DNA from 2 places in the Pseudoalteromonas sp. S3178 genome. Region 2 is predicted to be linked to the other one. Evidence: predicted binding sites of a transcription regulator. Region 2 holds the regulator's gene; the other holds the start of a gene.
The links. Region 2 encodes sigma-54, which starts transcription at its own class of promoters, with help from an activator protein. Its sites were predicted from a motif close to GTTGGCACGNNNNTNGNNT; they were not measured.
Positions count from the first base shown of each region.

Region 1: flgF (flagellar basal-body rod protein FlgF) is a predicted target of sigma-54. The motif match lies at 4,241-4,259, and genes of this name have one in related genera.

Region 1 covers NZ_PNCW01000012.1:80,270-92,005, reverse strand. The annotation lists gene CWC11_RS02930 (chemotaxis protein) at 1-191, shown strand, start outside; gene CWC11_RS02925 (CheR family methyltransferase) at 209-1,039, shown strand; gene flgB (flagellar basal body rod protein FlgB) at 1,185-1,592, shown strand; gene flgC (flagellar basal body rod protein FlgC) at 1,598-2,029, shown strand; gene CWC11_RS02910 (flagellar hook assembly protein FlgD) at 2,043-2,723, shown strand; gene flgE (flagellar hook protein FlgE) at 2,782-4,152, shown strand; gene flgF (flagellar basal-body rod protein FlgF) at 4,295-5,038, shown strand; gene flgG (flagellar basal-body rod protein FlgG) at 5,060-5,848, shown strand; gene flgH (flagellar basal body L-ring protein FlgH) at 5,866-6,549, shown strand; gene CWC11_RS02885 (flagellar basal body P-ring protein FlgI) at 6,561-7,655, shown strand; gene flgJ (flagellar assembly peptidoglycan hydrolase FlgJ) at 7,790-8,782, shown strand; gene flgK (flagellar hook-associated protein FlgK) at 8,784-10,793, shown strand; gene flgL (flagellar hook-associated protein FlgL) at 10,796-11,736, shown strand, end outside.
Region 2 covers NZ_PNCW01000018.1:70,417-82,152, reverse strand. The annotation lists gene CWC11_RS04745 (SRPBCC family protein) at 1-213, opposite strand, end outside; gene CWC11_RS04740 (bifunctional diguanylate cyclase/phosphodiesterase) at 322-2,523, shown strand; gene CWC11_RS04735 (YgiQ family radical SAM protein) at 2,630-4,801, shown strand; gene CWC11_RS04730 (protein disulfide oxidoreductase) at 4,872-5,279, opposite strand; gene mgtE (magnesium transporter) at 5,455-6,813, opposite strand; gene CWC11_RS04720 (HPr family phosphocarrier protein) at 6,930-7,202, opposite strand; gene rapZ (RNase adapter RapZ) at 7,245-8,090, opposite strand; gene CWC11_RS04710 (PTS sugar transporter subunit IIA) at 8,107-8,559, opposite strand; gene hpf (ribosome hibernation promoting factor) at 8,564-8,851, opposite strand; gene CWC11_RS04700 (RNA polymerase factor sigma-54) at 8,878-10,377, opposite strand; gene lptB (LPS export ABC transporter ATP-binding protein) at 10,447-11,172, opposite strand; gene lptA (lipopolysaccharide transport periplasmic protein LptA) at 11,169-11,714, opposite strand; gene lptC (LPS export ABC transporter periplasmic protein LptC) at 11,704-11,736, opposite strand, start outside.

The DNA of each region.
Region 1 (11,736 bases), on a different contig from region 2:
GCTATACATTAACTGCAGAAATAAAAGCAGATCCAAAATTAGCGCCATTGCACGTTATTTTACACACATCTTTAAGTGGTGTATTTAACCAAGCAATGATCGAAAAAGTAGGCGCAGATGATTTTATTGCTAAATTTAACCCTGATGAATTAGCTACAGCGGTTAAAAAATGGGTTCATAGTGACGAATAATTATAGGTGTTATTAATTTGAATAATAAAGATTTGCAGCAAAGTGAATACGATCAGTTCCGTTCGTTTTTAGAGCAGCAATGTGGCATTGTTTTAGGTGAAAACAAGCAGTATTTAGTTAAAAGCCGACTTGCTCCATTAATGGCTCGATTTAATGTGGAATCTTTATCGCAACTAGTCAGTAAAACACTTGGGCCACATGAGCGGCAATTAAGAGCCGCAGTTGTTGATGCAATGACCACAAACGAAACGTTATGGTTTAGAGATCAATACCCATTTGAGCTTTTACAAAATAGATTATTCCCTGAATTTAAGGAGTTAAGGAGGCCATTAAAAATTTGGTCTGCGGCAAGCTCATCAGGGCAAGAGCCATACTCTATTGCTATGTCTGTTGCGGAGTTTCAGGCAAAGCAGCCTGGAGTACTGCGCATGGGAGCGCAAATTACCGGTACTGATATATCTAATACCATGCTCGATATGTGTAAAAATGCAGAGTACGATTCACTTGCGTTAGCAAGAGGGTTGTCTGCAGAGCGTCGCAAAAAGTTCTTCAAAGATAGTGGCAATGGTATGGCTCAAGTTAACGATTCGGTAAAAAAACAAGTTAACTTTAGGCACTTAAACCTACTTGATTCTTATGCACTTATGGGTAAGTTTGATATTATTTTTTGTCGAAATGTACTTATTTATTTTGCACCAGAAGTAAAAGCAAAAATTATTAGTCAATTTGCTCAAGCTTTAAATCCTAAAGGGTATCTATTTTTAGGTGCTTCGGAGTCGATGACGGGCTTAAGTAATGAATTTGATATGGTACGTTGCAACCCTGGTATCATATACCAAAAGAAATAATTAAGTTAATTCCTTCCTTTTTAACGACGCTATTTGCGTCGTTTTTCATTTAAAAACATAGCTCTATAAAAATCACACAACTTCTAAGATTAATGGCTTATTTTTTGCTTTAACCATAGGTAAGTCAATTTTTTGGAGAAAGGTTATGGCTATCAGTTTTGATAAAGCTTTGGGTGTGCATCCGCAAGCCATGTTGATCCGTTCACAGCGAGCAGAGTTACTTGCCACTAATATAGCGAACGCTGATACGCCTGGCTATAAAGCAAAAGATATCGATTTTGCCTCAGCATTAAAAGCGGCAAGGTCAACCCAACAAAGCGGCAATTCAATGGTTACAACAGATGCAAATCACATTGCCGGTGGTACTAGAAGTGTAGGTGGTTCTGAATTATTTCGTATGCCAAATCAAACAGATACAGGTGATGGTAACTCGGTTGATATACAGGTGGAACGAAACTTGTATACACAGAATGCGATGGAGTATCAGGCCAGCTTGCAATTTTTAAGCGGCAGATTTAAAGGTCTGAACAAAGCCCTCGGTAGTCAAGGATAAAAATTATGAGTTTATATAATGTATTTGATATTTCAGCTAGTGGTATGAGCGCACAAAATGTTCGCTTAAATACTACCGCAAGTAATATCTCTAATGCTAATACGATTAGTTCATCTCAAGACCAAACTTACCGAGCGCGCCAGCCTGTATTTGCAGCAGAACTGACTAAAGCGTCAGCATCGGCTAGTAATCCTCAGGGCTCCGCTGTTGGTGTTAAAGTTTTGGGAATTGTTGAAAGTGACAAGCCATTACAGATTGAATATAACCCAAATCACCCGAGCGCGGATGAAAACGGCTATATCTATAAACCCAACGTTAATGTTGTTGAGGAGATGGCAAATATGATCTCAGCCTCTCGCTCTTATCAAACAAACGTGCAAGTTGCAGATGCAGCTAAGCAAATGTTAAGCAAAACGCTGTTACTTGGGCAGCGATAACCGAGGGTAGGTTATGAGTAACGATATTAGTACCAGTTCATCCTATTTAGACTCTATTACTTGGCAAGACAAACAAGTAGCAACAGCTGATGAGGAAAGTGACGCGTTAACGCAAGAAGACTTTTTCTCTTTGTTAACTCAGCAATTATCGTATCAAGATCCCAGTAACCCTGCGGATAATGATCAAATGATTGCACAAATGACTAATTTTACGATGGCGCAAGGCATTACTGATTTAAACACAAACTTTGAATCTTTAGCTTCATCAATGACCTCTAACTCTGCTTTGCAAGCTTCAACACTTGTAGGTAAGCAGGCGCTATTAGAGTCTAACACTTTAGATTTGAACGAAACAGGTGATGCTAAAGGGTCTGCAGTTGCAGAAGCCGCGGTTGATAATTTAAAAATTAAGGTAACTGATGCGTCAGGTCAATTAGTGAAAACAATTGATATGGGCTCTCAGCCTGCTGGAGCGGTTCGTTTTACTTGGGATGGTACAAACGAAGACGGTGAGCGCTTACCTGAAGGTGAATACACTGTATCAGCTGAAGGAAGTACCGACGGTGAATTTTCAAGCTTACCAATAGCGACATTTAAGAACATTGAAAGCGTTAATATAAATGGCTCAAGCGGCATTATTATTAACACTAAAGAAGGCGCGGTTAGACTGACAGATGTTGCAGAAATCGCATAATAAATTTAGTATTTTTTGCCTGCCAGCAGGCCACATATTTAAAGGTTAGAGGTGAATTATGAGCTTCAATATTGCATTAACCGGCCTTGCTGCCGCACAAAAAGATTTAGACGTAACAGCAAATAATATTGCAAACGTTAACACAACAGGCTTTAAAGAATCACGTGCTGAGTTTGCTGATGTATATGCATCATCAGTATTTAGCGCAGGCAAAACTAAAAATGGTGATGGTGTACAAACCACTATGGTTGCACAACAGTTTCATCAGGGATCGTTGCAATTTACTAATAACTCATTAGATTTAGCGATTACGGGTGAAGGTTATTTTGCGATGACTGATGATATTTCATCGCAAGATTTAACATACACACGTGCGGGCGCATTTAAGCTTAACCAAGATAATTTTATGGTAGATGCTAAAGGTAATTATTTACAAGCCTTTCCAGTTGATTCGTCAACAGGCGATACAACATCGGTAAGCTTAAGTACAACTAACCCAATACAAATTCCAGATTCGTCGGGTTCACCCCGAGCGACAGAAAACGTATTTTTATCGTTTAACTTAGATGCAACTGCAGATCCAACGGGTATAGATTTTGACCCTACATCAAATGGTACGTACAACTCGTCTACATCAACAACTGTATATGATTCATTAGGTGAGCCACATATTTTACAATACTTTTTTGTTAAAGAAGAAGATGCCGCTTCAGGTGGGACAGACAACAGCTGGGAAGTATATGCCACTCTTGATGGTAAAGTTGTTGATGGTACATCGGGCGCAGAACAAACTACCACGCCATATACACCTATCACTACACTAGGTTTCGACTCAAGCGGTTTACCTGCTACAACCGGTGGCGTGGCAAACACGAACTTAACAACGTTTGACGAAATAAACCTACCAGCAGGTGCAGGCACTGGGCTATCGACGATGCTTGATAACGGTGCAACATTTCCTAGCACAGGTATTGAGCTGAACTGGCGTGATGAAAATAACACCGCTGGTCGTATTCCTACTCAGTACTCGAGTGGTTTTGAAGTAAAAGCACTTGATCAAGATGGCTCAACAGTAGGTCGTTTAGCGGGTATTGATATTGGCACCGATGGTAAACTTGTTGCTTCATACAGTAATGGCGATTCAACTTACCTAGGTCAAGTTGCTATGGTTCGCTTCCCTAATTCACAAGGTTTATCGCAAGTAGGCGATACAAGTTGGAAGCAAAGTATTGACTCTGGAGAGCCTGTTGCAGGTGAAGCAGGATCAGGTACTTTTGGTAGCATTAATTCCTCTGCACTTGAGCAATCAAATACAAACTTGACTAACGAGCTTGTAGATTTGATTACAGCCCAACGAAACTACCAGGCTAACTCACGTGCGCTTGAAGTTAACTCAACCATTCAGCAAAGTATTTTGCAGATTCGATAAGTTAAATTTAATTCAAATAGGCTGCATTTTTGCAGCCTTTTTTATGATCTCCTGTATAAAACCTTCCTGTTTATTGCGTCAATTTTAATCTGGCATCTATTTTGCATTTATCAATTCAGAGATTTTTATGTGAGTCGATACTATGGACAAAATGGTCTACATTGCCGCCTCTGGCGCTAAGCAAAGCCTGCAGGGGCTTGCGCTTAAAGCCAATAATTTGGCGAATGCAAATACAACTGGCTTTAAAGCTGACTTTGCTCAGGCGCGCTCTATGCAAGCGTTTGGCGAAGGTTTGCCGACACGTGTATTTTCAATGCAAGAGCGCCCAGGCTCAAACATGGTATCGGGTGGCATAATACAAACCGGACGCGATTTAGATATTGCGATGAGCGATAACGCTTGGCTTGCAGTACAAGATGCATCGGGCAACGAAGCTTACACAAAAGTAGGTACGCTTAATATCACAGCGCAAGGCATGTTAGTAACAAGTCATGGTCGTCAAGTAATTGGCGAGGGTGGCCCTGTTATTTTACCTGTACCGGTCGAAAAAATTGGTTTTAGTGAAGATGGTGCCATTCAAGTACGCCCACAGGGTGCACCGGCTAACTTCTTAGAAGAAGTTGACACGCTAAGAGTTGTAGAAGCTAACAGCTCGCAACTTGAAAAAGGTAACGATGGTTTATTTAGGCCTGTAGCAGGGCAAGCTGTTGATACCTCTGCAAATGTAAAAGTATTAAGTGGTTCGCTTGAAATGTCTAATGTGAACCCTGTTCACGAAATGGTCGACATGATAAGTCACCAGCGTCAATTTGAATTACAAGTAAAACTAATGAAAACAGCTGAAGAAATTGATGAACGTCAAGATCAGCTCATGCGCATAGTTTAACTTTAAAATGAGGGCATAATTATGAATCCAGCATTGTGGATCAGTAAAACAGGGCTAGACGCTCAACAAACCGATATATCGGTTATTTCAAATAACTTAGCGAATGCCAGCACTGTAGGTTACAAAAAAAGCCGCGCTATATTTGAAGACTTACTCTATCAAAATATTAATCAACCGGGTGGTCGTTCATCGCAAGATACCGAAATGCCGTCAGGTTTAATGTTAGGTGCGGGTGCTAAGGTGGTTGCCAACCAAAAAGAGTTTACTCAAGGTAATATGCTAACTACCGAGAACTCTTTAGATTGGATGATTTCTGGCGAAGGTTTTTTTGAAGTACTTCAGCCAGATGGCAATATTGCCTACTCACGCAATGGCCAATTTACAACAGATGGCGATGGACGAATTGTAACCTCTGGAGCTGGCTACGTAATTCAGCCAGAGATGAATGTACCAGATGACGCACAATCAATAACCGTTTCACAAGATGGTGAAGTATCGGTACGTGTTGCAGGTCAAGCCGATAATGTGGTTATTGGGCAGTTAACAATTAGTGACTTTATTAATCCATCAGGTCTTGAGCCAATTGGACAAAATCTTTATACCGAAACTGCTGTAAGTGGTGCACCGGTGCAAGGTAACCCAGGAGTTGAAGGGCTTGGAAGTATTATTCAAGGTTCGCTTGAAACATCAAACGTAAATGTAACTGAAGAGCTGGTTAATCTAATTGAAACGCAGCGTATTTACGAGATGAACTCGAAGGTTATCTCGGCCGTTGACGAAATGATGAGTTACATTAATCAACAGCTTTAAAGAGTAAGGGGACTTTTATGCGTAAAATTTTATTTATTTCAGCAGGTGCTTTATTTTTAAGTGGCTGTATGTCTACGCAAAATAGTGAAGTAGTACAAGACGATCCGTACTATGCACCTATGTACCCAGAGCCTGTCGTAGAGCCCCTGGTAGCAACTGGGTCTTTATTTAATACTCATACTTCTAACGATTTATATTCAGACAAAAAAGCACTGCGCACTGGCGATATAATTACGGTTAAACTTGAAGAGTCTACCCAAGCGACTAAAGCCGCTAAAACAGAAACAGATAAAGAAACTGACGCAAGTCTCGATCCCGTAATAGGCTTAGGTGGTTTACCTGTAAATATTGGTGGTGACAGTATTCAGTTTGGTATTGGCAGCGATTCATCGTTTACGGGTGATTCTAAATCAAACCAATCTAACAGTTTAGTAGGCGATATTTCGGTAAATGTTATGCGTGTTTTACCAAATGGTAATTTAGTTATTCGTGGCGAAAAATGGCTAACCTTAAATACCGGTGAAGAATTTATTAGGCTCGAAGGCTTAGTTCGCCCGCAAGATGTAAGTGCCGATAACACAGTAGAGTCTAATCGCATTGCAAATGCTCGTATTCAGTACTCGGGTAAAGGTCAAACACAAGAATCGCAAAGTCCAGGTTGGCTTACACGCTTCTTTAGCAGTTCGCTGTTTCCATTTTAGAGGGTAGCAACATGAAGAGCCTAAAAGCTTTATGTTTAGTCGTTTTACTAAGCTTGCAGTTTACTGCGAGCGCCGAGCGCATTAAAGACGTGTCTATGGTCGAAGGCGTAAGGTCTAACCAATTAGTTGGTTATGGTTTAGTTGTTGGCCTACCTGGCACTGGAGAGCAAAACTCATATACGCAACAAAGCTTCAGAGGCATGCTAAATAGTTTTGGTATTACGCTTCCTTCTACGCAAAGTCCTAAAATTAAAAATGTAGCTGCAGTAGCTGTTCATGCTGAGTTACCCGCTTTTAGAAAACCAGGGCAAACAATTGACATCACTGTATCGTCTATTGGTAGTGCAGGTAGTTTACGTGGTGGTACGTTGCTGCAAACCTTCTTAAAAGGGGTAGATGGCAATGTGTACGCAATTGCACAAGGTAGCTTAATTGTCGGTGGTTTAGGCGCCCAAGGGCTTGATGGCAGTAAAGTTGTAATTAATACACCTACAGTTGGCAGAGTGCCAAATGGTGCTACTGTAGAGCGCGCCGTAGAAAGCCCGTTTATGCAAGGTGATTACATTACTTTTAATTTAAATCGCCCAGACTTCACAACTGCTAAACGCTTAGAAAAAACGATTAACGATTTAGTGGGCCCTAATAGCGCACAAGCACTTGATGCTGCTTCTATAAGAGTTTTAGCGCCGCGGGATGCTTCGCAGCGTGTGTCTTACTTATCTACGCTTGAAAACCTTGAGTTTAAACCCGCTGATACAGCAGCAAAAATTATTGTTAATTCGCGAACAGGTACCATTGTTATTGGTAAAAACGTAAAGCTTCAGCCAGCGGCAATTACGCATGGTGGCTTAACTGTAACAATTGCAGAGCAACAAAATGTCTCTCAACCAAATCCGCTAGCAAACGGCGATACTGTTGTCACGCAGCAAAGCATTATTGATGTAAGCCAAGATGACTCTCGTGCGTTTGTTTTTAACCCGGGCGTTAGTCTTGACGATTTAGTGCGTGCAATAAACGAAGTAGGTGCAGCGCCTGGCGATTTAATGGCTATTTTAGAAGCCCTAAAAGAAGCGGGGGCCATTAACGGTCAGCTTGTTGTTATTTAATTAGTTGCAGGTTGTTACTCCTTCCAAATAAAGCTTAAGTGTACAAAAGGGTCTTAAGCTTTTTATTGTTTCCCCTTCTTTGGCTCAATTTTTGCATTTGTTAAAGCATTATTCATTTTTGTGTCAAAAAGCTGATGGAAACAAATCACCTCGATAAGCAAAACTTTTTTGATTTAAGTAATTTAAATACATTACGTCAAGACGCTTTAAACAGCGGTGATGCATCAACTGATGCCTCAAAAGCTGCGCTTAAAAAAGCGGCTGCACAATTTGAAGCTATTTTTACGCAAATGCTGCTAAAAGGAATGCGCAAAGCAAATGAAGCTTTCGAAGACGAAGACAGTCCTTTTAATTCAAGTGGTGTAAAGTTTTTTGAAGAAATGCACGATCAGCAACTTTCCTCTGAGCTTTCATCAAACGGCTCTCTAGGTTTAGCTGATTTAATAGTGCAGCAGCTTTCGCCAGAAGCAGATAACTTTATGCCCGGTTCAGTGCTAAGAACAACAAATGACTTTTTTAGTGACAAGCGTGCTGGGTCAACACTTGCGCATGAGGAAAACGAGCAACAAGCAGCTGCTATTGATAGTACTCAAGCCAATATTAATGAGCCTAAAGCGAGTAGCACTAATTTTGAAACAGCAGAGCAGTTTGTAAGCTCAGTGTGGGAACACGCTAAAACTGCAGCACAAAAAATTGGCTTAAACCCAGCTGTAATGGTGGCTCAGGCCGCCCTTGAAACGGGTTGGGGTAAGCACATCATTAGTAAAAGTGATGGTGGCAGTTCAAATAACTTATTTAATATTAAGTCAGATAAAAGCTGGGAAGGCGACAAAGCAAGTAAAGTAACACTTGAGTTTGAGCAAGGTACAGCTGTTAAAAAACAAGCAAGCTTTAGAGCCTACGATTCTATTAAAGATAGCGTAAACGACTTTGTTGATTTTTTAACGCAAAACCCACGTTACGAAGAAGCACTACAAAATACCGCAAAGCCAAATGAATTTTTAGATTCACTACAAAAAGCAGGCTACGCAACCGATCCTAATTACGCGAGTAAAATAAAAAAAGTGCTAAATAGCAGTGAGCTTAAAAATATTGCAACAAGCGCGTTTGCCCAAGGAGTGAAGTAATATGTCGTTTAGTTTATTAAATATTGCCAGTGCAGGTGTTAGAGCAAGCTCTGAGCTGTTGCAAACGACCAGTAAAAATATCACCAATGTAAACACCGAAGGCTATGTTCGTGAGCGCACCGAGTTTACAACTATGGTTGATAACCAAGTCGGACGTGGTGAAACATATCGATTACTAAACGAGTTTGCCCAATCACAATTAAACCGCGACACCTCTAATAAATCATTTTTTGATCAGTTTGTTACAGAGGCAAATCGAGTAGATACTATTTTTTCTGAAGAGTCGAATAACTTATCAACGGGTATAAACTCACTATTTAACAACGTGCAAGAGGCATTAAACCAGCCTTCTTCATCTGTTGCTCGCTCATTGGTAATGACCGATGCGCAAAGCTTAGTTGATCAAATGGATAGGCTTTCAGGCATTGTGCTTGAGCAACAAAGCATAGTGAACGAACAACTCGAGATTTTTTCTGATGAGGCAAATTCATTAATTCAAAATATTAATACGCTAAACCAAGAAATAGCGGTAGTAAACGGAACAAATAACGCATCAGATGCAAGCTCTATTTACAATCAACGAGATTTAGCAATTCGTGAGCTATCAGAATTAGTTGATATAGAAACTCTTGATGGCCCAAATGGCGAAAAGCTTGTATTTATGGGCTCTGGCGAGTCTTTAGTTATGGAGAACGGTACTTTTAACTTGTTTTCACTGTCGGGCGACCCGGATCCTAATTTTAAAGAACTCACACTTGACGTAAATGGCGGCAAAGCTGTGCCGCTAGAAATAGATTCAAGTAAATTAAAAGGCAAAATTGGCGGCTTACTCGCATTTAGAGATGACATCTTAGTACCAGCACAAAACCAAATAGGCCAAATGGGATTGGCAATTGCTGATGCGTTTAACGAACAAAATAAATTGGGTATGGATGCTAACGGCGAGTTAGGCGGTGATATATTTAATATACCTACCGTCGGCGCTTATGCGTATAAAGATAATAGCGGTGGTGTTACTAATATGACAGCCACAGTAGAACCCGGCAAAGGCAGTGAATTACCGGCTAGTGACTTTATTATTACCTACACCGCCAATGCGGATGAAGTAAGTATTCAACCCATCGACAATAAAGGTGAACCAGTTGGCAGCGCTTCTTTAGCGACAATACCAGCGTCAGGTGTTATTAACTCAGACGACATTACAACTGGAGAGTCATTTGGTTTACAAATTAATGTTACAGGAAGTGGTGTTGAAGGCGATCAGTTTCAAATTAAATTAAACTCAGAAGCCGCTACCAGTATTACACTTGCTACCAGTCGCGGTGAAGACCTAGCGCTTGCTTCACCAATTCGTACAGCAAATAGTATCGACAATACAAGTACAGCAACTATTTCAGCAGGAGAGGTAACAAGTGTTACCTCAGGTGGTTTTACTTCGGCGCCAGGCTTAACAAACGGTGAAATAACCTTAGTTAAAACAGGCACTGCAAACGAATACCAAATTACAGATGCAAGTGGTACTTCAACATTTACTATTACGCCTCCGGCTGAAGGTATGCTCGCCCAAGCAGGCGCACCTTTTGACAGCTATGGCTTTGACTTTGACATTGAAGGCACGCCAGCCACTGGAGATACGTTTACTCTTGAATTTAATGAAGGCGGCTTTGATGATAACCGTAATGGTTTAAAACTAGCTGATTTACAAAATGGCGAATTAGTTCGTAAAAATGTAGTAACTACAGCCACTGCCGACAATCACGACACATTTAATCAGGCCTATTCAGGCTTAGTGAGTGATATTGGCGTAGTAACCGGTCAAGCAATTACCAGTGCAAGTGCATTTGATGCGCTAGCTCAGCAATCAGAAGCGTGGTATGAGTCGCTCTCGGGTGTAAACCTAGATGAAGAGGCCGCTAATTTACTGCGTTTTCAGCAATCATATTCAGCATCAGCACAAGTATTGGCTGCAGCTCAAGAAATTTTTGACACCTTATTAAGTGCGGCGAGGTAATTATGCGTTTATCAAATAACTTAATGTACCAAAATAATATAAATAAAATACTCGACAACCAGCAAAGTGTTGCTAATGCACAAGAGCAAGTAACGACAGGGGAGAAGTATTTAACGACCTCAGAAGCGCCTGCTGCTATTTCGCAAGGGATGCTGTATTCAAATAAAATACAAACAAACGAGCAGCATTCTAAAAATATTGACCAATTAAATGGTCGCCTAGAAACTGAAGAGACCATCTTACAAAGTATAAATACTAATATTCAACAAGCACAAGAGCTGACTATTCAAGCAGGTAATGGTGCTTATACACAAGATGATTTAGAGTCTATTGCCGCCGAATTGAGTGAAATACAGAAAACACTCGTCAATTTAATGAATACTCGCTCAGAAGACGGTAAGTTTATTTTTTCAGGCTACCAAGACAGTACTCAACCTTACCAATTTGATTCTACTGCGGGTGAATATACTTATAACGGAGATCAAGGCCAGCATGTAATTACCATTGCTGAAGGCGTAAGTATTAAATCTAGCGATAACGGTTTTGATACGTTCGAGAAAACTGATGCACGCTTGAATGTTGCGTCAAATACAGCGACAGTTTCGGGTTCTATTACAGCGGCAAGTGTTTATGTTGATGGCCAAACTGAGTTTGATAACTTCCATCAAGCAAATTACAACGCAGACCCAACAGCCTCAGCGACTGCAAATACATATAGTGTACTTGTAAGCCCCGGTGCTACGGCTGATGATCCCCAAACTTACGAAATATATAGAGATGGTGCTCCACTAACACCAACAGTAACGGATGAAGTTACTGATGAACCGATCGATTTTGCCGGTATGAAAATTGAATTTGAAGGCACAGCACCTGGTCAGCTTGATTTCAGCCTTGAAAAGCCAGGCAAAGAAAATGTACTTAATACCTTGCAATCGCTTATTAC
Region 2 (11,736 bases):
AAACTCAATACTCGAGTCTACTTTCTCCCAAGGAGACCATTTGTACCATTGGCTAAAATCGGTAATCAGTGGTTTTACTACTTCCTGAGCTGCATTTATCTCTACGGTTTTGCTCACGCTATAGTGCTGTGGAAGTGTAAGGCCAATAAGTACCAATACTAATGACAACAATAGCACGCCTTGTATAAGCATTTTTAATGGTTTAATAAGCACACCTTAATGAGTTTTTTGAGTTGAAATACAACAACTTTTTATTAATCGACTATAGTATGAATTAGGATATAAACCAAAATAATTTTTTGTTGTTACGTAGGAGTGCTGATGTCGTCAGAGCAAAATGATTTTTTATTTTTAGAACAAGACTATGAAGATGAAGAAGTAGTTGAGCAGTCTAAGTTTTGGGACATTTTAATTGTTGATGACGAACCAGAAATTCACTCAGTAACAAAACTTGCTCTATCAGGATTAGAATACAATGGTGCAGGCCTGAGGTTTCATGATGCTTACTCAGGGGCTGAAGCTATAGAAGTATTGGCAAATAACGATAGCATTTGTGTAATATTTTTAGACGTTATAATGGAAACCGACGATGCAGGCTTACAAGTTGTAAAAAAAGTACGTGAGGAGCTTAATAATCAGCACGTCAGGATTATTTTAAGAACAGGGCAAGCGGGCAATACTCCTGAAGAAAAAGTGATACGTGAGTACGATATAAATGACTACAAAACTAAAACAGAACTCACGCGCTCAAAGCTAGTCACTTCTTTAATCACTGCTATTCGTTCGTACGAGCAAGTGTGTAAGCTTGAGTATCAAAGCTATGCAATGAATACGATTGTTTCTGCGTCTAAATCTATTTTGGGGCTGACGGATATAAAGCAACTTTGCAAAGAGATTGTTGATCACATGGGCATTATTTTGCAATGCGAAGCGCAAGGGTTAGTGTGTAGCAAGCTAGATGGTGATGATTTTATTCAGGTCTTAGGTGGTAATGGTGCATACCATAGCTGCTTTGGTGAAAAGCTCTCTACAATCAATCATGAAATTTTTTCTCAAGTCGAGCAGTGTTTTAATCTATCTGAGCATCATTATACTGACTCCACAGCGACTTTTTTATTAAAAAGCAAACACAGAAAAGCCGCTTTATATATTGAATGTGACAACATCCCCACTGATGAACAGCTTCAGTTTGCCGAAATATTTCTAACCAATGTAAGTGTCGCACTTGATAATGTAAGGCTTTTTGTAAAGCTAAGGGATGCGGCTTATAAAGATGTACTTACTGGAATTTCTAATAGAACAAATTTTATAGAACGCGTAGCACACTTTCAAAACCCTCACGTAAATGACTATGTTTTTGTATTAATTGATGTTGTAAATTTTGCAGATATCAATAATGGGCTTGGACAAGAAGTTGGCAATAAGCTTTTAATAGGGATTGTTCAGCGTCTAAAAGAAAGTTACCCGACGGCTAAAGAGTTATCGCGTATTGGTGCTGATGTTTTTGGGTTTCTTGTTAGGCGAGATGAATTTGATTTAAAAGCGCTAAATGAATATTTGAGTAAACCATTTCACGCGGAAGATAATTTATTACCAATTGATTTTAGAATAGCACTTTGTGAACAACAAGACTTTCAAAGTACTGGCATTGATACTCTTAAGGTGGCGTATATTGCCTTAAACCAAGCTAAAAAATTAAAGCACAAGGAGGGCGTGTACTACACCATTGAGATGCAAGATAAAATGGCTTGGCGTTTAGGTATTATAAGACAATTAAGGCATGACTTTTCACGTAACAAATTAGAAGTATGGTATCAGCCACAATTATCACTAGATGACTTGTCATTAATAGGGTGTGAGGCTTTGCTAAGGTGGCCAGGCGAGAATGGGACTTATATATCACCCGCTGTATTTGTACCGTTAGCTGAGGATGCTGGACTAATTGTAGATATAGGCCAGTGGGTGCTTGAGCAAGCTTGCCAACAGCAAAAGCGCCTTGAAAAAATGGGTGAAGAAATAGGCATTGCTGTGAATGTATCTGTACCTCAGTTTAAAGTTAAAGGTTACGCTCAAAATGTAAAAGCGACTTTAGAAAAGTATTGTGTTAAACCTAAAAATATCGAGTTAGAAGTAACTGAAAGCGTAGTAATGGATGAACTTGATACTGTTATAAATACATTAAGAGAGCTAAAAGAGCTGGGGATAGAAGTCGCTATTGATGATTTTGGCACTGGCTTTTCATCATTAAGTTACATACAAAGCTTACCATTGGATAGACTTAAAATAGACAGGGCATTTATTAAAGACTTACCTGATAAAGACACTGGTGCTATAGCGTCGTTAGTTATTTCATTAGGTGCAAAGTTAGGTTTAAAAACAATTGCTGAAGGCGTCGAAACACAGCAACAAGCTCAATTTTTAAAGGATTTAGGCTGTGATGAGGTACAGGGGTTTATGTACGCTAAACCTATGCCAGAGCACGAGCTTGTTGAGTTTATTAATAAACGAAATAATAAAATTTAATTAAATTAATAATTTATAGTTAAAGGCGCTGATACTTGTAATGTTGTATAAATACACAATGCTATGAGGTATAATTCGCGCCTTTTGTTATTCTACGGCCACATTTATGAGCACACTCAAAGCTAAGCGCGCCTTATTCTCTTACCCAAAATACTGGGCAGAGTGTTACGGCACTGCACCATTTTTACCAACATCACGCGAAGAAATGGATGCACTTGGCTGGGACAGCTGTGACGTAATAATAATTAGTGGCGATGCGTATGTCGATCACCCTAGTTTTGGTATGGCTGTAATTGGCCGAGTACTTGAAGCACAAGGCTTTAGGGTCGGTATTATTGCTCAGCCAGACTGGAATTCAAAAGATGCCTTTATGGGGCTAGGTAAACCCAATTTATTTTTTGGTGTAACTGCCGGTAATATGGACTCGATGATCAACCGTTATACGGCTGAAAAACGTATGCGCCATGATGATGCCTACACACCAGGAAATGTTGGTGGAAAACGCCCAGACCGAGCTGTAATGATTTACTCTCAGCGCCTACGAGAAGCCTACAAAGGTGTGCCTATTGTTATTGGTGGTATAGAAGCAAGCTTACGCCGTATTGCTCATTACGATTATTGGCAAGAAAAAGTACGTCGTAGTATTTTATTTGATGCCAAAGCAGACATACTTATTTACGGAAATGCTGAACGCCCATTAGTTGAAGTTGCTCACAGGATTGCTGCAGGTGAAACAATGGATACAATTCAAGATATTCGCGGTACAGCCGTTATTCGTAAAGAGCCTTTACCTGGTTGGCGTGGTAGTGATTCAACCGCAATCGATAAAATAGGTAAAATAGATCCTATTCCTAATCCGTATGGGGCTGATGATGTTGGCTGTAGTAAGTCAGAGTTTAAACAAGCCGGAATCGATTTAAAAGCAGAAGCTGCAAAGCCTATAACTATTCAACCTGCTCGTCCTAAACCGTGGGAAAAAACATACGTAAAACTCCCTGCATTTGAGCAAGTGAGTGTTAATAAACCCTTATACGCTCATGCATCACGTATTTTGCATCAAGAAACAAACCCAGGTTGTGCCCGTGCGCTTTTTCAGCGCCACGGTGATCGCTCTATTTGGGTAAACCCGCCAGCTTATCCGCTTGAAACGCATGAAATGGATGATGTATTTGGTTTGCCGTATCAACGTATTCCGCATCCAAGTTATGGTGATGCTAAAATACCTGCTTACGACATGATTAAAACATCGGTTAATATTATGCGTGGCTGTTTTGGTGGTTGTTCGTTCTGCTCCATTACAGAGCACGAAGGGCGAATTATTCAAAGTCGCTCACAAGAATCAATAATTGAAGAAATTGAACAAATTAGAGATAAAGTACCTGGCTTTACTGGGGTTATTTCTGATTTAGGTGGCCCTACTGCTAACATGTATAAACTTCGATGCACGAGTAAAAAAGCAGAGAGTACGTGTCGTCGTTTATCGTGTGTTTATCCCGATATTTGTAAACACATGGATACTGACCACACTCCAACAATCGATTTGTATAAAAAAGCCCGAGAAGTAAAAGGCATTAAGAAAATTTTAATCGCTTCGGGCGTACGTTACGACTTAGCTGTGCGCGATCCTCGTTACGTTAAAGAATTAGTAACGCATCATGTTGGCGGTTATTTAAAAATTGCACCTGAGCACACTGAAGACGGTCCTTTATCTAAAATGATGAAGCCGGGCATGGGCGCGTACGATCAATTTAAAGAATTATTTGATAAGTACTCAAAAGAAGCTGGTAAAAAACAGTATTTAATACCGTACTTTATATCTGCTCACCCAGGGACAAAAGACGAAGACATGGTAAATATGGCTTTGTGGCTTAAAACAAATGACTTTAAGCTAGACCAAGTGCAAAACTTTTACCCTTCACCAATGGCAAATGCGACGACTATCTATCACACTGAAATGAACTCGCTTCGCAACATCAAAAATAACGCTGAGGTGGTGCCTGTTCCTAAAGGGGCTCGCCAACGTCGATTACATAAAGCGATTTTACGCTATCATGATGCATCAGGCTGGCCTATGATCCGTGAAGCACTGCGTAAAATGGGTAAAGCTAATTTAATAGGTAAAGGCCCTAATTGCTTAGTACCAGAAGAAGGCCGAGATGAAAAAGCAGGTAAAGGCGGTAAAGGTCGCCCAGCTTTAACGCGCCATACCGGTTTTAGTCAATTTAAAAAGGCGAATACAAAACCAAAAGTGGGTGGTAATCGTCAGCGAGCAAGGTAATAGCCACGCAAGCCTAAAATTTATAAGCTCTTTATTGCCACATTAGTTACGGGCAATAAAGAGTTTTTTGCTAAAAAGCTTCAGATAACCATAAGCGTAATTTAAGCGACCATAAAGGCTGAATGCCTGTAAGCCCTTGCGTCATTTTGCTATCTTTTAAGACTATGTAGGAAGGCGTTACTTGTCCTTGCCAATCGGCAAATATCTCACCATTTTTATCGTTTATTGTTGTAAAGGTATAGCTGTTTTCGTTGAGATAGCGATGAAGATCTTGATCTGATCCCGACTTTATTGCAATGGTCACTACCGAGTAATTAGTGTCTTTTGCAAGCTCGTTTATAGCTTCAGAGGTAATACTACAAATAGGGCACCAAGTACCCCAAAAATAAATAAGCGTTGGTTTACTTTGACTCGTTGTATTGAGGTTAATTACCTGGCCTTGATAATCTATTAGCTGCAATTGCGGGTTAGCTGGCATCACAGGTTGTCGCCACCAATTGATAGCCGTATAAATTATGGAAAATATAAAACATACACCAACACACTCTTTAGTGTTGAAAGCCCTTTATGTTTGAGTGATTTTTTAGGTTTGTTTTTGTTATTAGCTGCCATGAGAGTACTTATTTAAATCACTTTTATAAAACGGTTTAAACTTATACCAGTAACCAGGTAGCAGTACCTAAAAAGGCAAATATACCAACAATATCTGTTACGGTAGTGAGCACAACACTGCCTGCCAATGCAGGGTCAATATTCATTTTTTTCAATATAATAGGAATACTTGCACCAGCCACGCCCGCGACGACTAAGTTCATAAACATAGCAAACGCGAGTACGCCACCAAGCATAAAATCCCACTGCCAAAGTGCTATAACACCAGCAATTAAAAGAGACCACAAAATACCGTTTAACGCGCCAATGGCAAGCTCTTTCATCATTAAGAAGCGTTGGTTTGTTTGATTTATATGACCTACAGCAATACCACGAATAACAAGTGTTAAAGATTGGCTGCCAGCAACGCCCCCCATAGAAGGCACAATACCGTTTAGCACCGCCAAAATAGGCAATACATCTAAAGTACCTTCAAAAAAGCTTGCTACAAAGGCTGCTGCAAGAGCGGTTAATAAGTTTACACCTAACCAAACTGAGCGTTTTTTTGAGCTTTTTAAAACGGGTGCAAAGGTATCTTCTTCGTCATCAAGACCCGCTAAGCTCAAAAGGCTATGCTCAGCGTCTTCGCGTATTACATCAACAATGTCATCAATGGTTACACGGCCTAAAAGGTGTGCGTTATCATCAACTACCGGTGCAGATATCCAGTTATGACGCTCAAAAAGTTGTGCAACTTCACTTTCATCCATAGAGATTGGAATAGATTCACAATCTTCGTCCATTAAATCAAGAACGATTTTTTCTGGTGGGTTAGTTAGTAAGGTGCTGAGTGATAATGCACCTAAAAAACAGTTATGCTTATCAACTACATATAAGTCATCAGTGCCTTCAGGTAGCTCGCCTCTAAGTCTAATATAACGAAGCACTACATCCAGAGTAACATCAGGGCGAATGGTTACCGTATCGGTGTTCATTAACGCGCCAGCAGAGCGCTCTTGATATGATAGGGCTTGAGTTGCACGCTCTCTGTCTTGAATATCCATTGCGCTAACAACGTCTTTATAGACGGTGTCAGGCAGGCTTCGTAGTACTTCACCTAAATCATCATGCCCCATGTCTTCAGTAGCGGCGGCAATGTGTTCAGGCTCCATTTGAGCAATAATGCCCAAACGTACATCTTCAGAGAGCTCTTCAAGAACGTCACCTTGTACATCAGGGTCAACTAATTGCCAAAGTAAGCGACGGATTTTGTGAGGTGATGATTCTAGTAAAAGTGCGGTGTCACAAGGGGCTGTTTTTGCAAGCATGCGCCTAACTTGAACAAATTGACCACTATTGAGTGACTTGGTCACCTGTTTTAATTGTTGTAGTGGGTAATCTTGTTCAAAAGCTTCAGGCATTGGCGTCCTTTAAAATTTTTATATTACTTTAGGGGAGACGGTGAGTGTACAGACGCACTAACCTTATTTATAAGCTTAACCGGGTAAAATTTTTTATTACTAAAAGTTAAGCCTAATTATTCTTGTTCATTAAATCGTTGTGCTATTAGTTGCCCAACAGCATGTAAGGCTTGCTCAGAATCGGGGCCTTCACACACTACTTTAACTTCTTTACCTTGGCTGCTTTCTAGTAGCATTAATGCAAGTACGCTATCGCCAGCTGCTTCTTTATCATCTTGAAATAGTGTAATGGTGGCATCAAACTGTACGGCTAATTGCGCAAGTACAGTGGCAGCTCTAGCGTGTAAGCCAAGTTTGTTTTTTATTAAAAAAGTGTCTTCACAATGCATAAGTTACTCTATGTAAGCTGAACAGGTGATTATTCGGCTGTATTATTTTTCTTGTTCGCGGTGTCTAATTTTTACGTTAGGGTGTGTCATCGCAAAGCTCTCACCAATTGTTTGTGCTAAATACACCGAACGGTGTTGCCCGCCCGTACAGCCAATGGCAATCGTTAAGTAACTACGATTATTACGCTCTAGGTGTGGTAGCCATGTTTGTACAAATGTTTGAATTTGCCAAGTGAATTTTTGTACTATGCTGTGACTCGCTAAGTAATCTTTAACAGGTTGGTCTAAACCATTTAAAGGCTTAAGCTCTGGCTCCCAATGCGGATTTGGCAAAAATCGAGCATCAAATACGTAGTCAGCTTCTTTAGGAATACCGTGTTTAAAGCCAAACGATTCAAAGGTTACAATAAGTTGCTTATCTTTTTTACCGAGAATTTTTTCACGAATAGACTCAGCTAACTGATGAACACTTAAGTCGGTTGTATCGAGCATGAAATCTGCGCGGGTTACTAATACATCTAGCAGTTGTTTTTCTTTTTTTATCGCTAAATCAAGTGGTAACGAGTCAATAGAAAGCGGGTGTAATCGGCGTGTTTCAGAAAAACGTTTGATCAGAGTTTGGTCGTCACTATCTAAATAAAATAAAGTGGGATTTGCAAAGCCCGGGAGGTATTCAAGAATATCGTTAAACTCATCTTGCTCTTTTGGGATGTTACGCACATCGATACTAACAGCTATTTTATCGTAGGTATCCGATACGCTTCGCACTAAAGAAGGCAGTAGGTTTACTGGAATGTTATCTACGCAATAATAACCTAAATCTTCTACAACGCGTAAAGCAACCGACTTCCCAGAACCAGATCGGCCACTTATGATAATTAACTCCATTTATCACCCTTTTAAACTACGATTGATTAACAATAACTTGGTAAAGCTCAGCATCGGATTTTGCACAGCGTAACTGTTTACAAAATTCTTTGTCATTTAGTTTATCAGCTATGGTTGCGAGAGTCTTTAGGTGCTGTTGGTTATCACCATCTGGTACGATGAGTGCAACAAATATATCAACAGGGCGGTTATCAATCGCATCAAAATTTATGGCTGTCTCGCTTACAAGCACTATTGCTAATGGCTCTTCTGCGCCACTCATTCTTCCATGAGGAATTGCAATACCACGGCCTATGCCTGTGCTACCAAGCTTCTCTCTATTCATTAGAGCACACAAAATATCTTGCTGTGAAAGATAAGGAAGCTTTTCATGAGCGAGTTCGCTAATAAACTCTAAAATTCTTTTTTTGCTATTAAAAAGGACCGCAGCTTTGCTGCAGTCCTGGCATATAAGTGAGCTTAATTTCATCATATTAGTGTCGAGCAAGCTTCTCTTTGTGTTTAATAACTTGACGATCGAGCTTGTCAATCAACGAGTCTATGGCAGCATACATGTCTTGATGTTCGGTAGATGCAAATAATTCTGCACCACTTACATGGATTGTAGCTTCAGCTTTTTGGTTAAGTTTTTCTACATCGAGAATGACATGAACATTGTTTATATGATCAGAATGCCTTTCTAGCTTTGCAAATTTATTATTTACGTAGTCTCTTAATGAATCAGTAACATCTACATGACGACCAGTTAAGTTTAGTTGCATAAGCGTTTTCCTCTTTGTTTTGCGTCTTATATCAAACTCTTTCGTTGATTAGACGGTGGAATAGCCAGAGATTCGCGGTATTTTGCGATTGTGCGTCTAGCTACTTTAATTCCTTGCTCAGCCAATATATCCGCAATTTTACTATCACTCAATGGTTTTGCTGAGTTTTCTGCGGCAATCAGTTTTTTAATCAAAGCACGTATTGCTGTAGATGAACACTCACCACCATTTTCGGTGCTTACGTGGCTTGAGAAAAAGTATTTAAGCTCAAATATACCACGTGGCGTGTGCATATACTTTTGAGTAGTTACACGCGAAATAGTCGACTCGTGCATTTCTACCATTTCTGCAACATCGTTTAAAACCATAGGTTTCATGGCTTCTGGACCGTGTTCAAAAAAGCCCTGTTGTTGCTTAACAATACAATTAGTTACTTTTAGTAGTGTGTCGTTTCTACTCTCTAGGCTCTTTATAAACCATTTAGCTTCTTGCAAATGAGAGCGAATAAATTGACTGTCACCACTAGATTTAACTGTTCGTGACATAGCTGCATATTGGCTATTAACACGTATCTTAGGCATGCTATCTGGGTTTAGCTCAACTACCCAACGGCCTTTTATTTTTTTAACTGATACATCGGGGATCACATACTCTGATTCTTCCCTTACAATAGTATCTGCTGGCTTAGGGTTTAGAGTGTGAATTAACGTCATTACTTCTTTAAGCTCGTCTTCTTTGAGCTTAGTTTTCTTCATTAATGTACGATAGTCGCGAGCCGCTAATAGATCAATATGATCGGTTAAAATCATCTTTGTTTCATTGATAAAAGGCGTATCTTTATCAAACTGATTTAGCTGAATACACAAGCACTCTTGTAAGCTACGAGCTGCTATACCCACCGGATCAAACAACTGAATACGTTTTAAAACGGCTTCTATTTCATCAAGTTCAACTTCGCCCTCGTCGTCGTTCTCTTGATTAAAGCTTTCTAAAATATCTTCACAGCTTAGCGTTAATATACCTGAGTCATCGACTGCTTCAACAATCGCTATTGCAATTGCTTCATCAGTAGGGCTAAACGGCGTGAGCTGTAATTGCCACATTAAATACTCGTGAAGAGTTTCGGTTGAAGCACCTTGGTAAATAGACTCATCTTCTGGCATAGGGCCTGATGATGAAGCAGGAGCTGCGCTCATGTACTCATCCCAGCTTACATCCATAGCCATTTCGTCACTTACTGTGTCTTTAGTAAGTGCTTCACCACTGTCTTGCTCGTACTCGCTTGGTTTTTCATCGGCATTAGCACTTACGGTTAATTCATCGTTATCTGCTTTTTGCTCGTTTTTGCCAGCTGATTCTTCCGTGTAATCTTGTTCATCTACTTCTAGAAGCGGATTGCTATCAAGCGCTTCTTGTATTTCTTGCTGGAGATCCAATGTACTGAGTTGCAACAAACGAATTGCTTGTTGCAGTTGTGGAGTCATTGTAAGTTGCTGGCCCATGCGCAGCTGTAATGATTGCCTCATGTATCTCTAACAATCCTTTTATGTTGTTATAATTAATACTAGCAGATGCTTAAAGACATGGCGTAAATGTTACAGCCTAAATTGCTCGCCTAAATAAACATCGCGTACCGTTTTATCATTTAATACGTGCTCTGGTGTACCAGAAGCGATTAACTCTCCATGAGAAACAATGTAGGCTTTTTCACAAACATCAAGGGTTTCTCTTACGTTATGATCGGTAATTAATACACCAATCCCACGATTTTTAAGATGTTCTATTATTTTCTTTATATCTAACACCGATATAGGGTCTACACCTGCAAAGGGTTCGTCGAGCAATATAAATTTAGGATTAGCAGCTAGTGCGCGTGCAATTTCTACGCGGCGTCGCTCACCACCCGATAAAGCCATACCTTGGCTGTCTCGAATATGTTGAATACTAAATTCATCTAACAAGTTGTTAAGCGTATCTTCTCTTGCTTTTTTGTTAAGCTCTTTACGCGTTTCTAAAATAGCCATTAAATTTTGATAAACGGTAAGTTTTCTAAAAATTGATGACTCTTGTGGTAAGTAGCCTATGCCTAATCTAGCACGACTATGCATAGGTAAAAGAGTAATATCGTTCTCATCAATAGAAATTTTGCCTTTATCACTCGGTACAAGGCCCACTATCATATAAAACGTAGTAGTTTTACCTGCGCCGTTAGGCCCAAGCAATCCAACAATACTGCCAGCTTTAACTTCTAGGCCAACATTTTTTACTACTTCACGGCCTTTATAGCTTTTTGCTAATAGCTCTGCTTTTAATGTACTCATGGCTGGCCTTTGTCACTTTTTTTTACTTTTTTAGGCTCAACTGGCACTAAAATAGTGTGAACGCGATCGGTAGAGTTTTCATCTTTTTCGGCGCTAATTAATTGCTGTTGCATGTCGTACGTAATACTTTTTGCATTGATTTTTTGACCCGCTTGAGCGACTTCAGCATCGCCAACAAGCGTTAAAAATCGCTTAGCAACATCGTAACGTACTTCGTTTGCACTGGCGCTCATTACTGTGCCGTCAGCTTGTTTTTCTTCAAAATAAGCTGGGCTACCTGTTGCTATTAATAATTGCTTGTTATCACCTAAATCATCGCGTTTGTGTACTTCTAATCTGTCAGCTGTAATACGACGATTACCGTGAATAATCTCTACGTTTTTTTCAAAAATCCCTACATTAGCTTTTAACTGGCCTTCTTGTTTGTCGGCGCTAATTGAAATTTGATTGGCAGCAGGAGAAGCTTCTTGTTCTGCCGCATAGCCATTAAAAGCAAGTAAAAGAGTTGGAATTATAAGTATTTTAGAAATTTTATTGGTCATAGTATATGGTTCGCGTATGGTT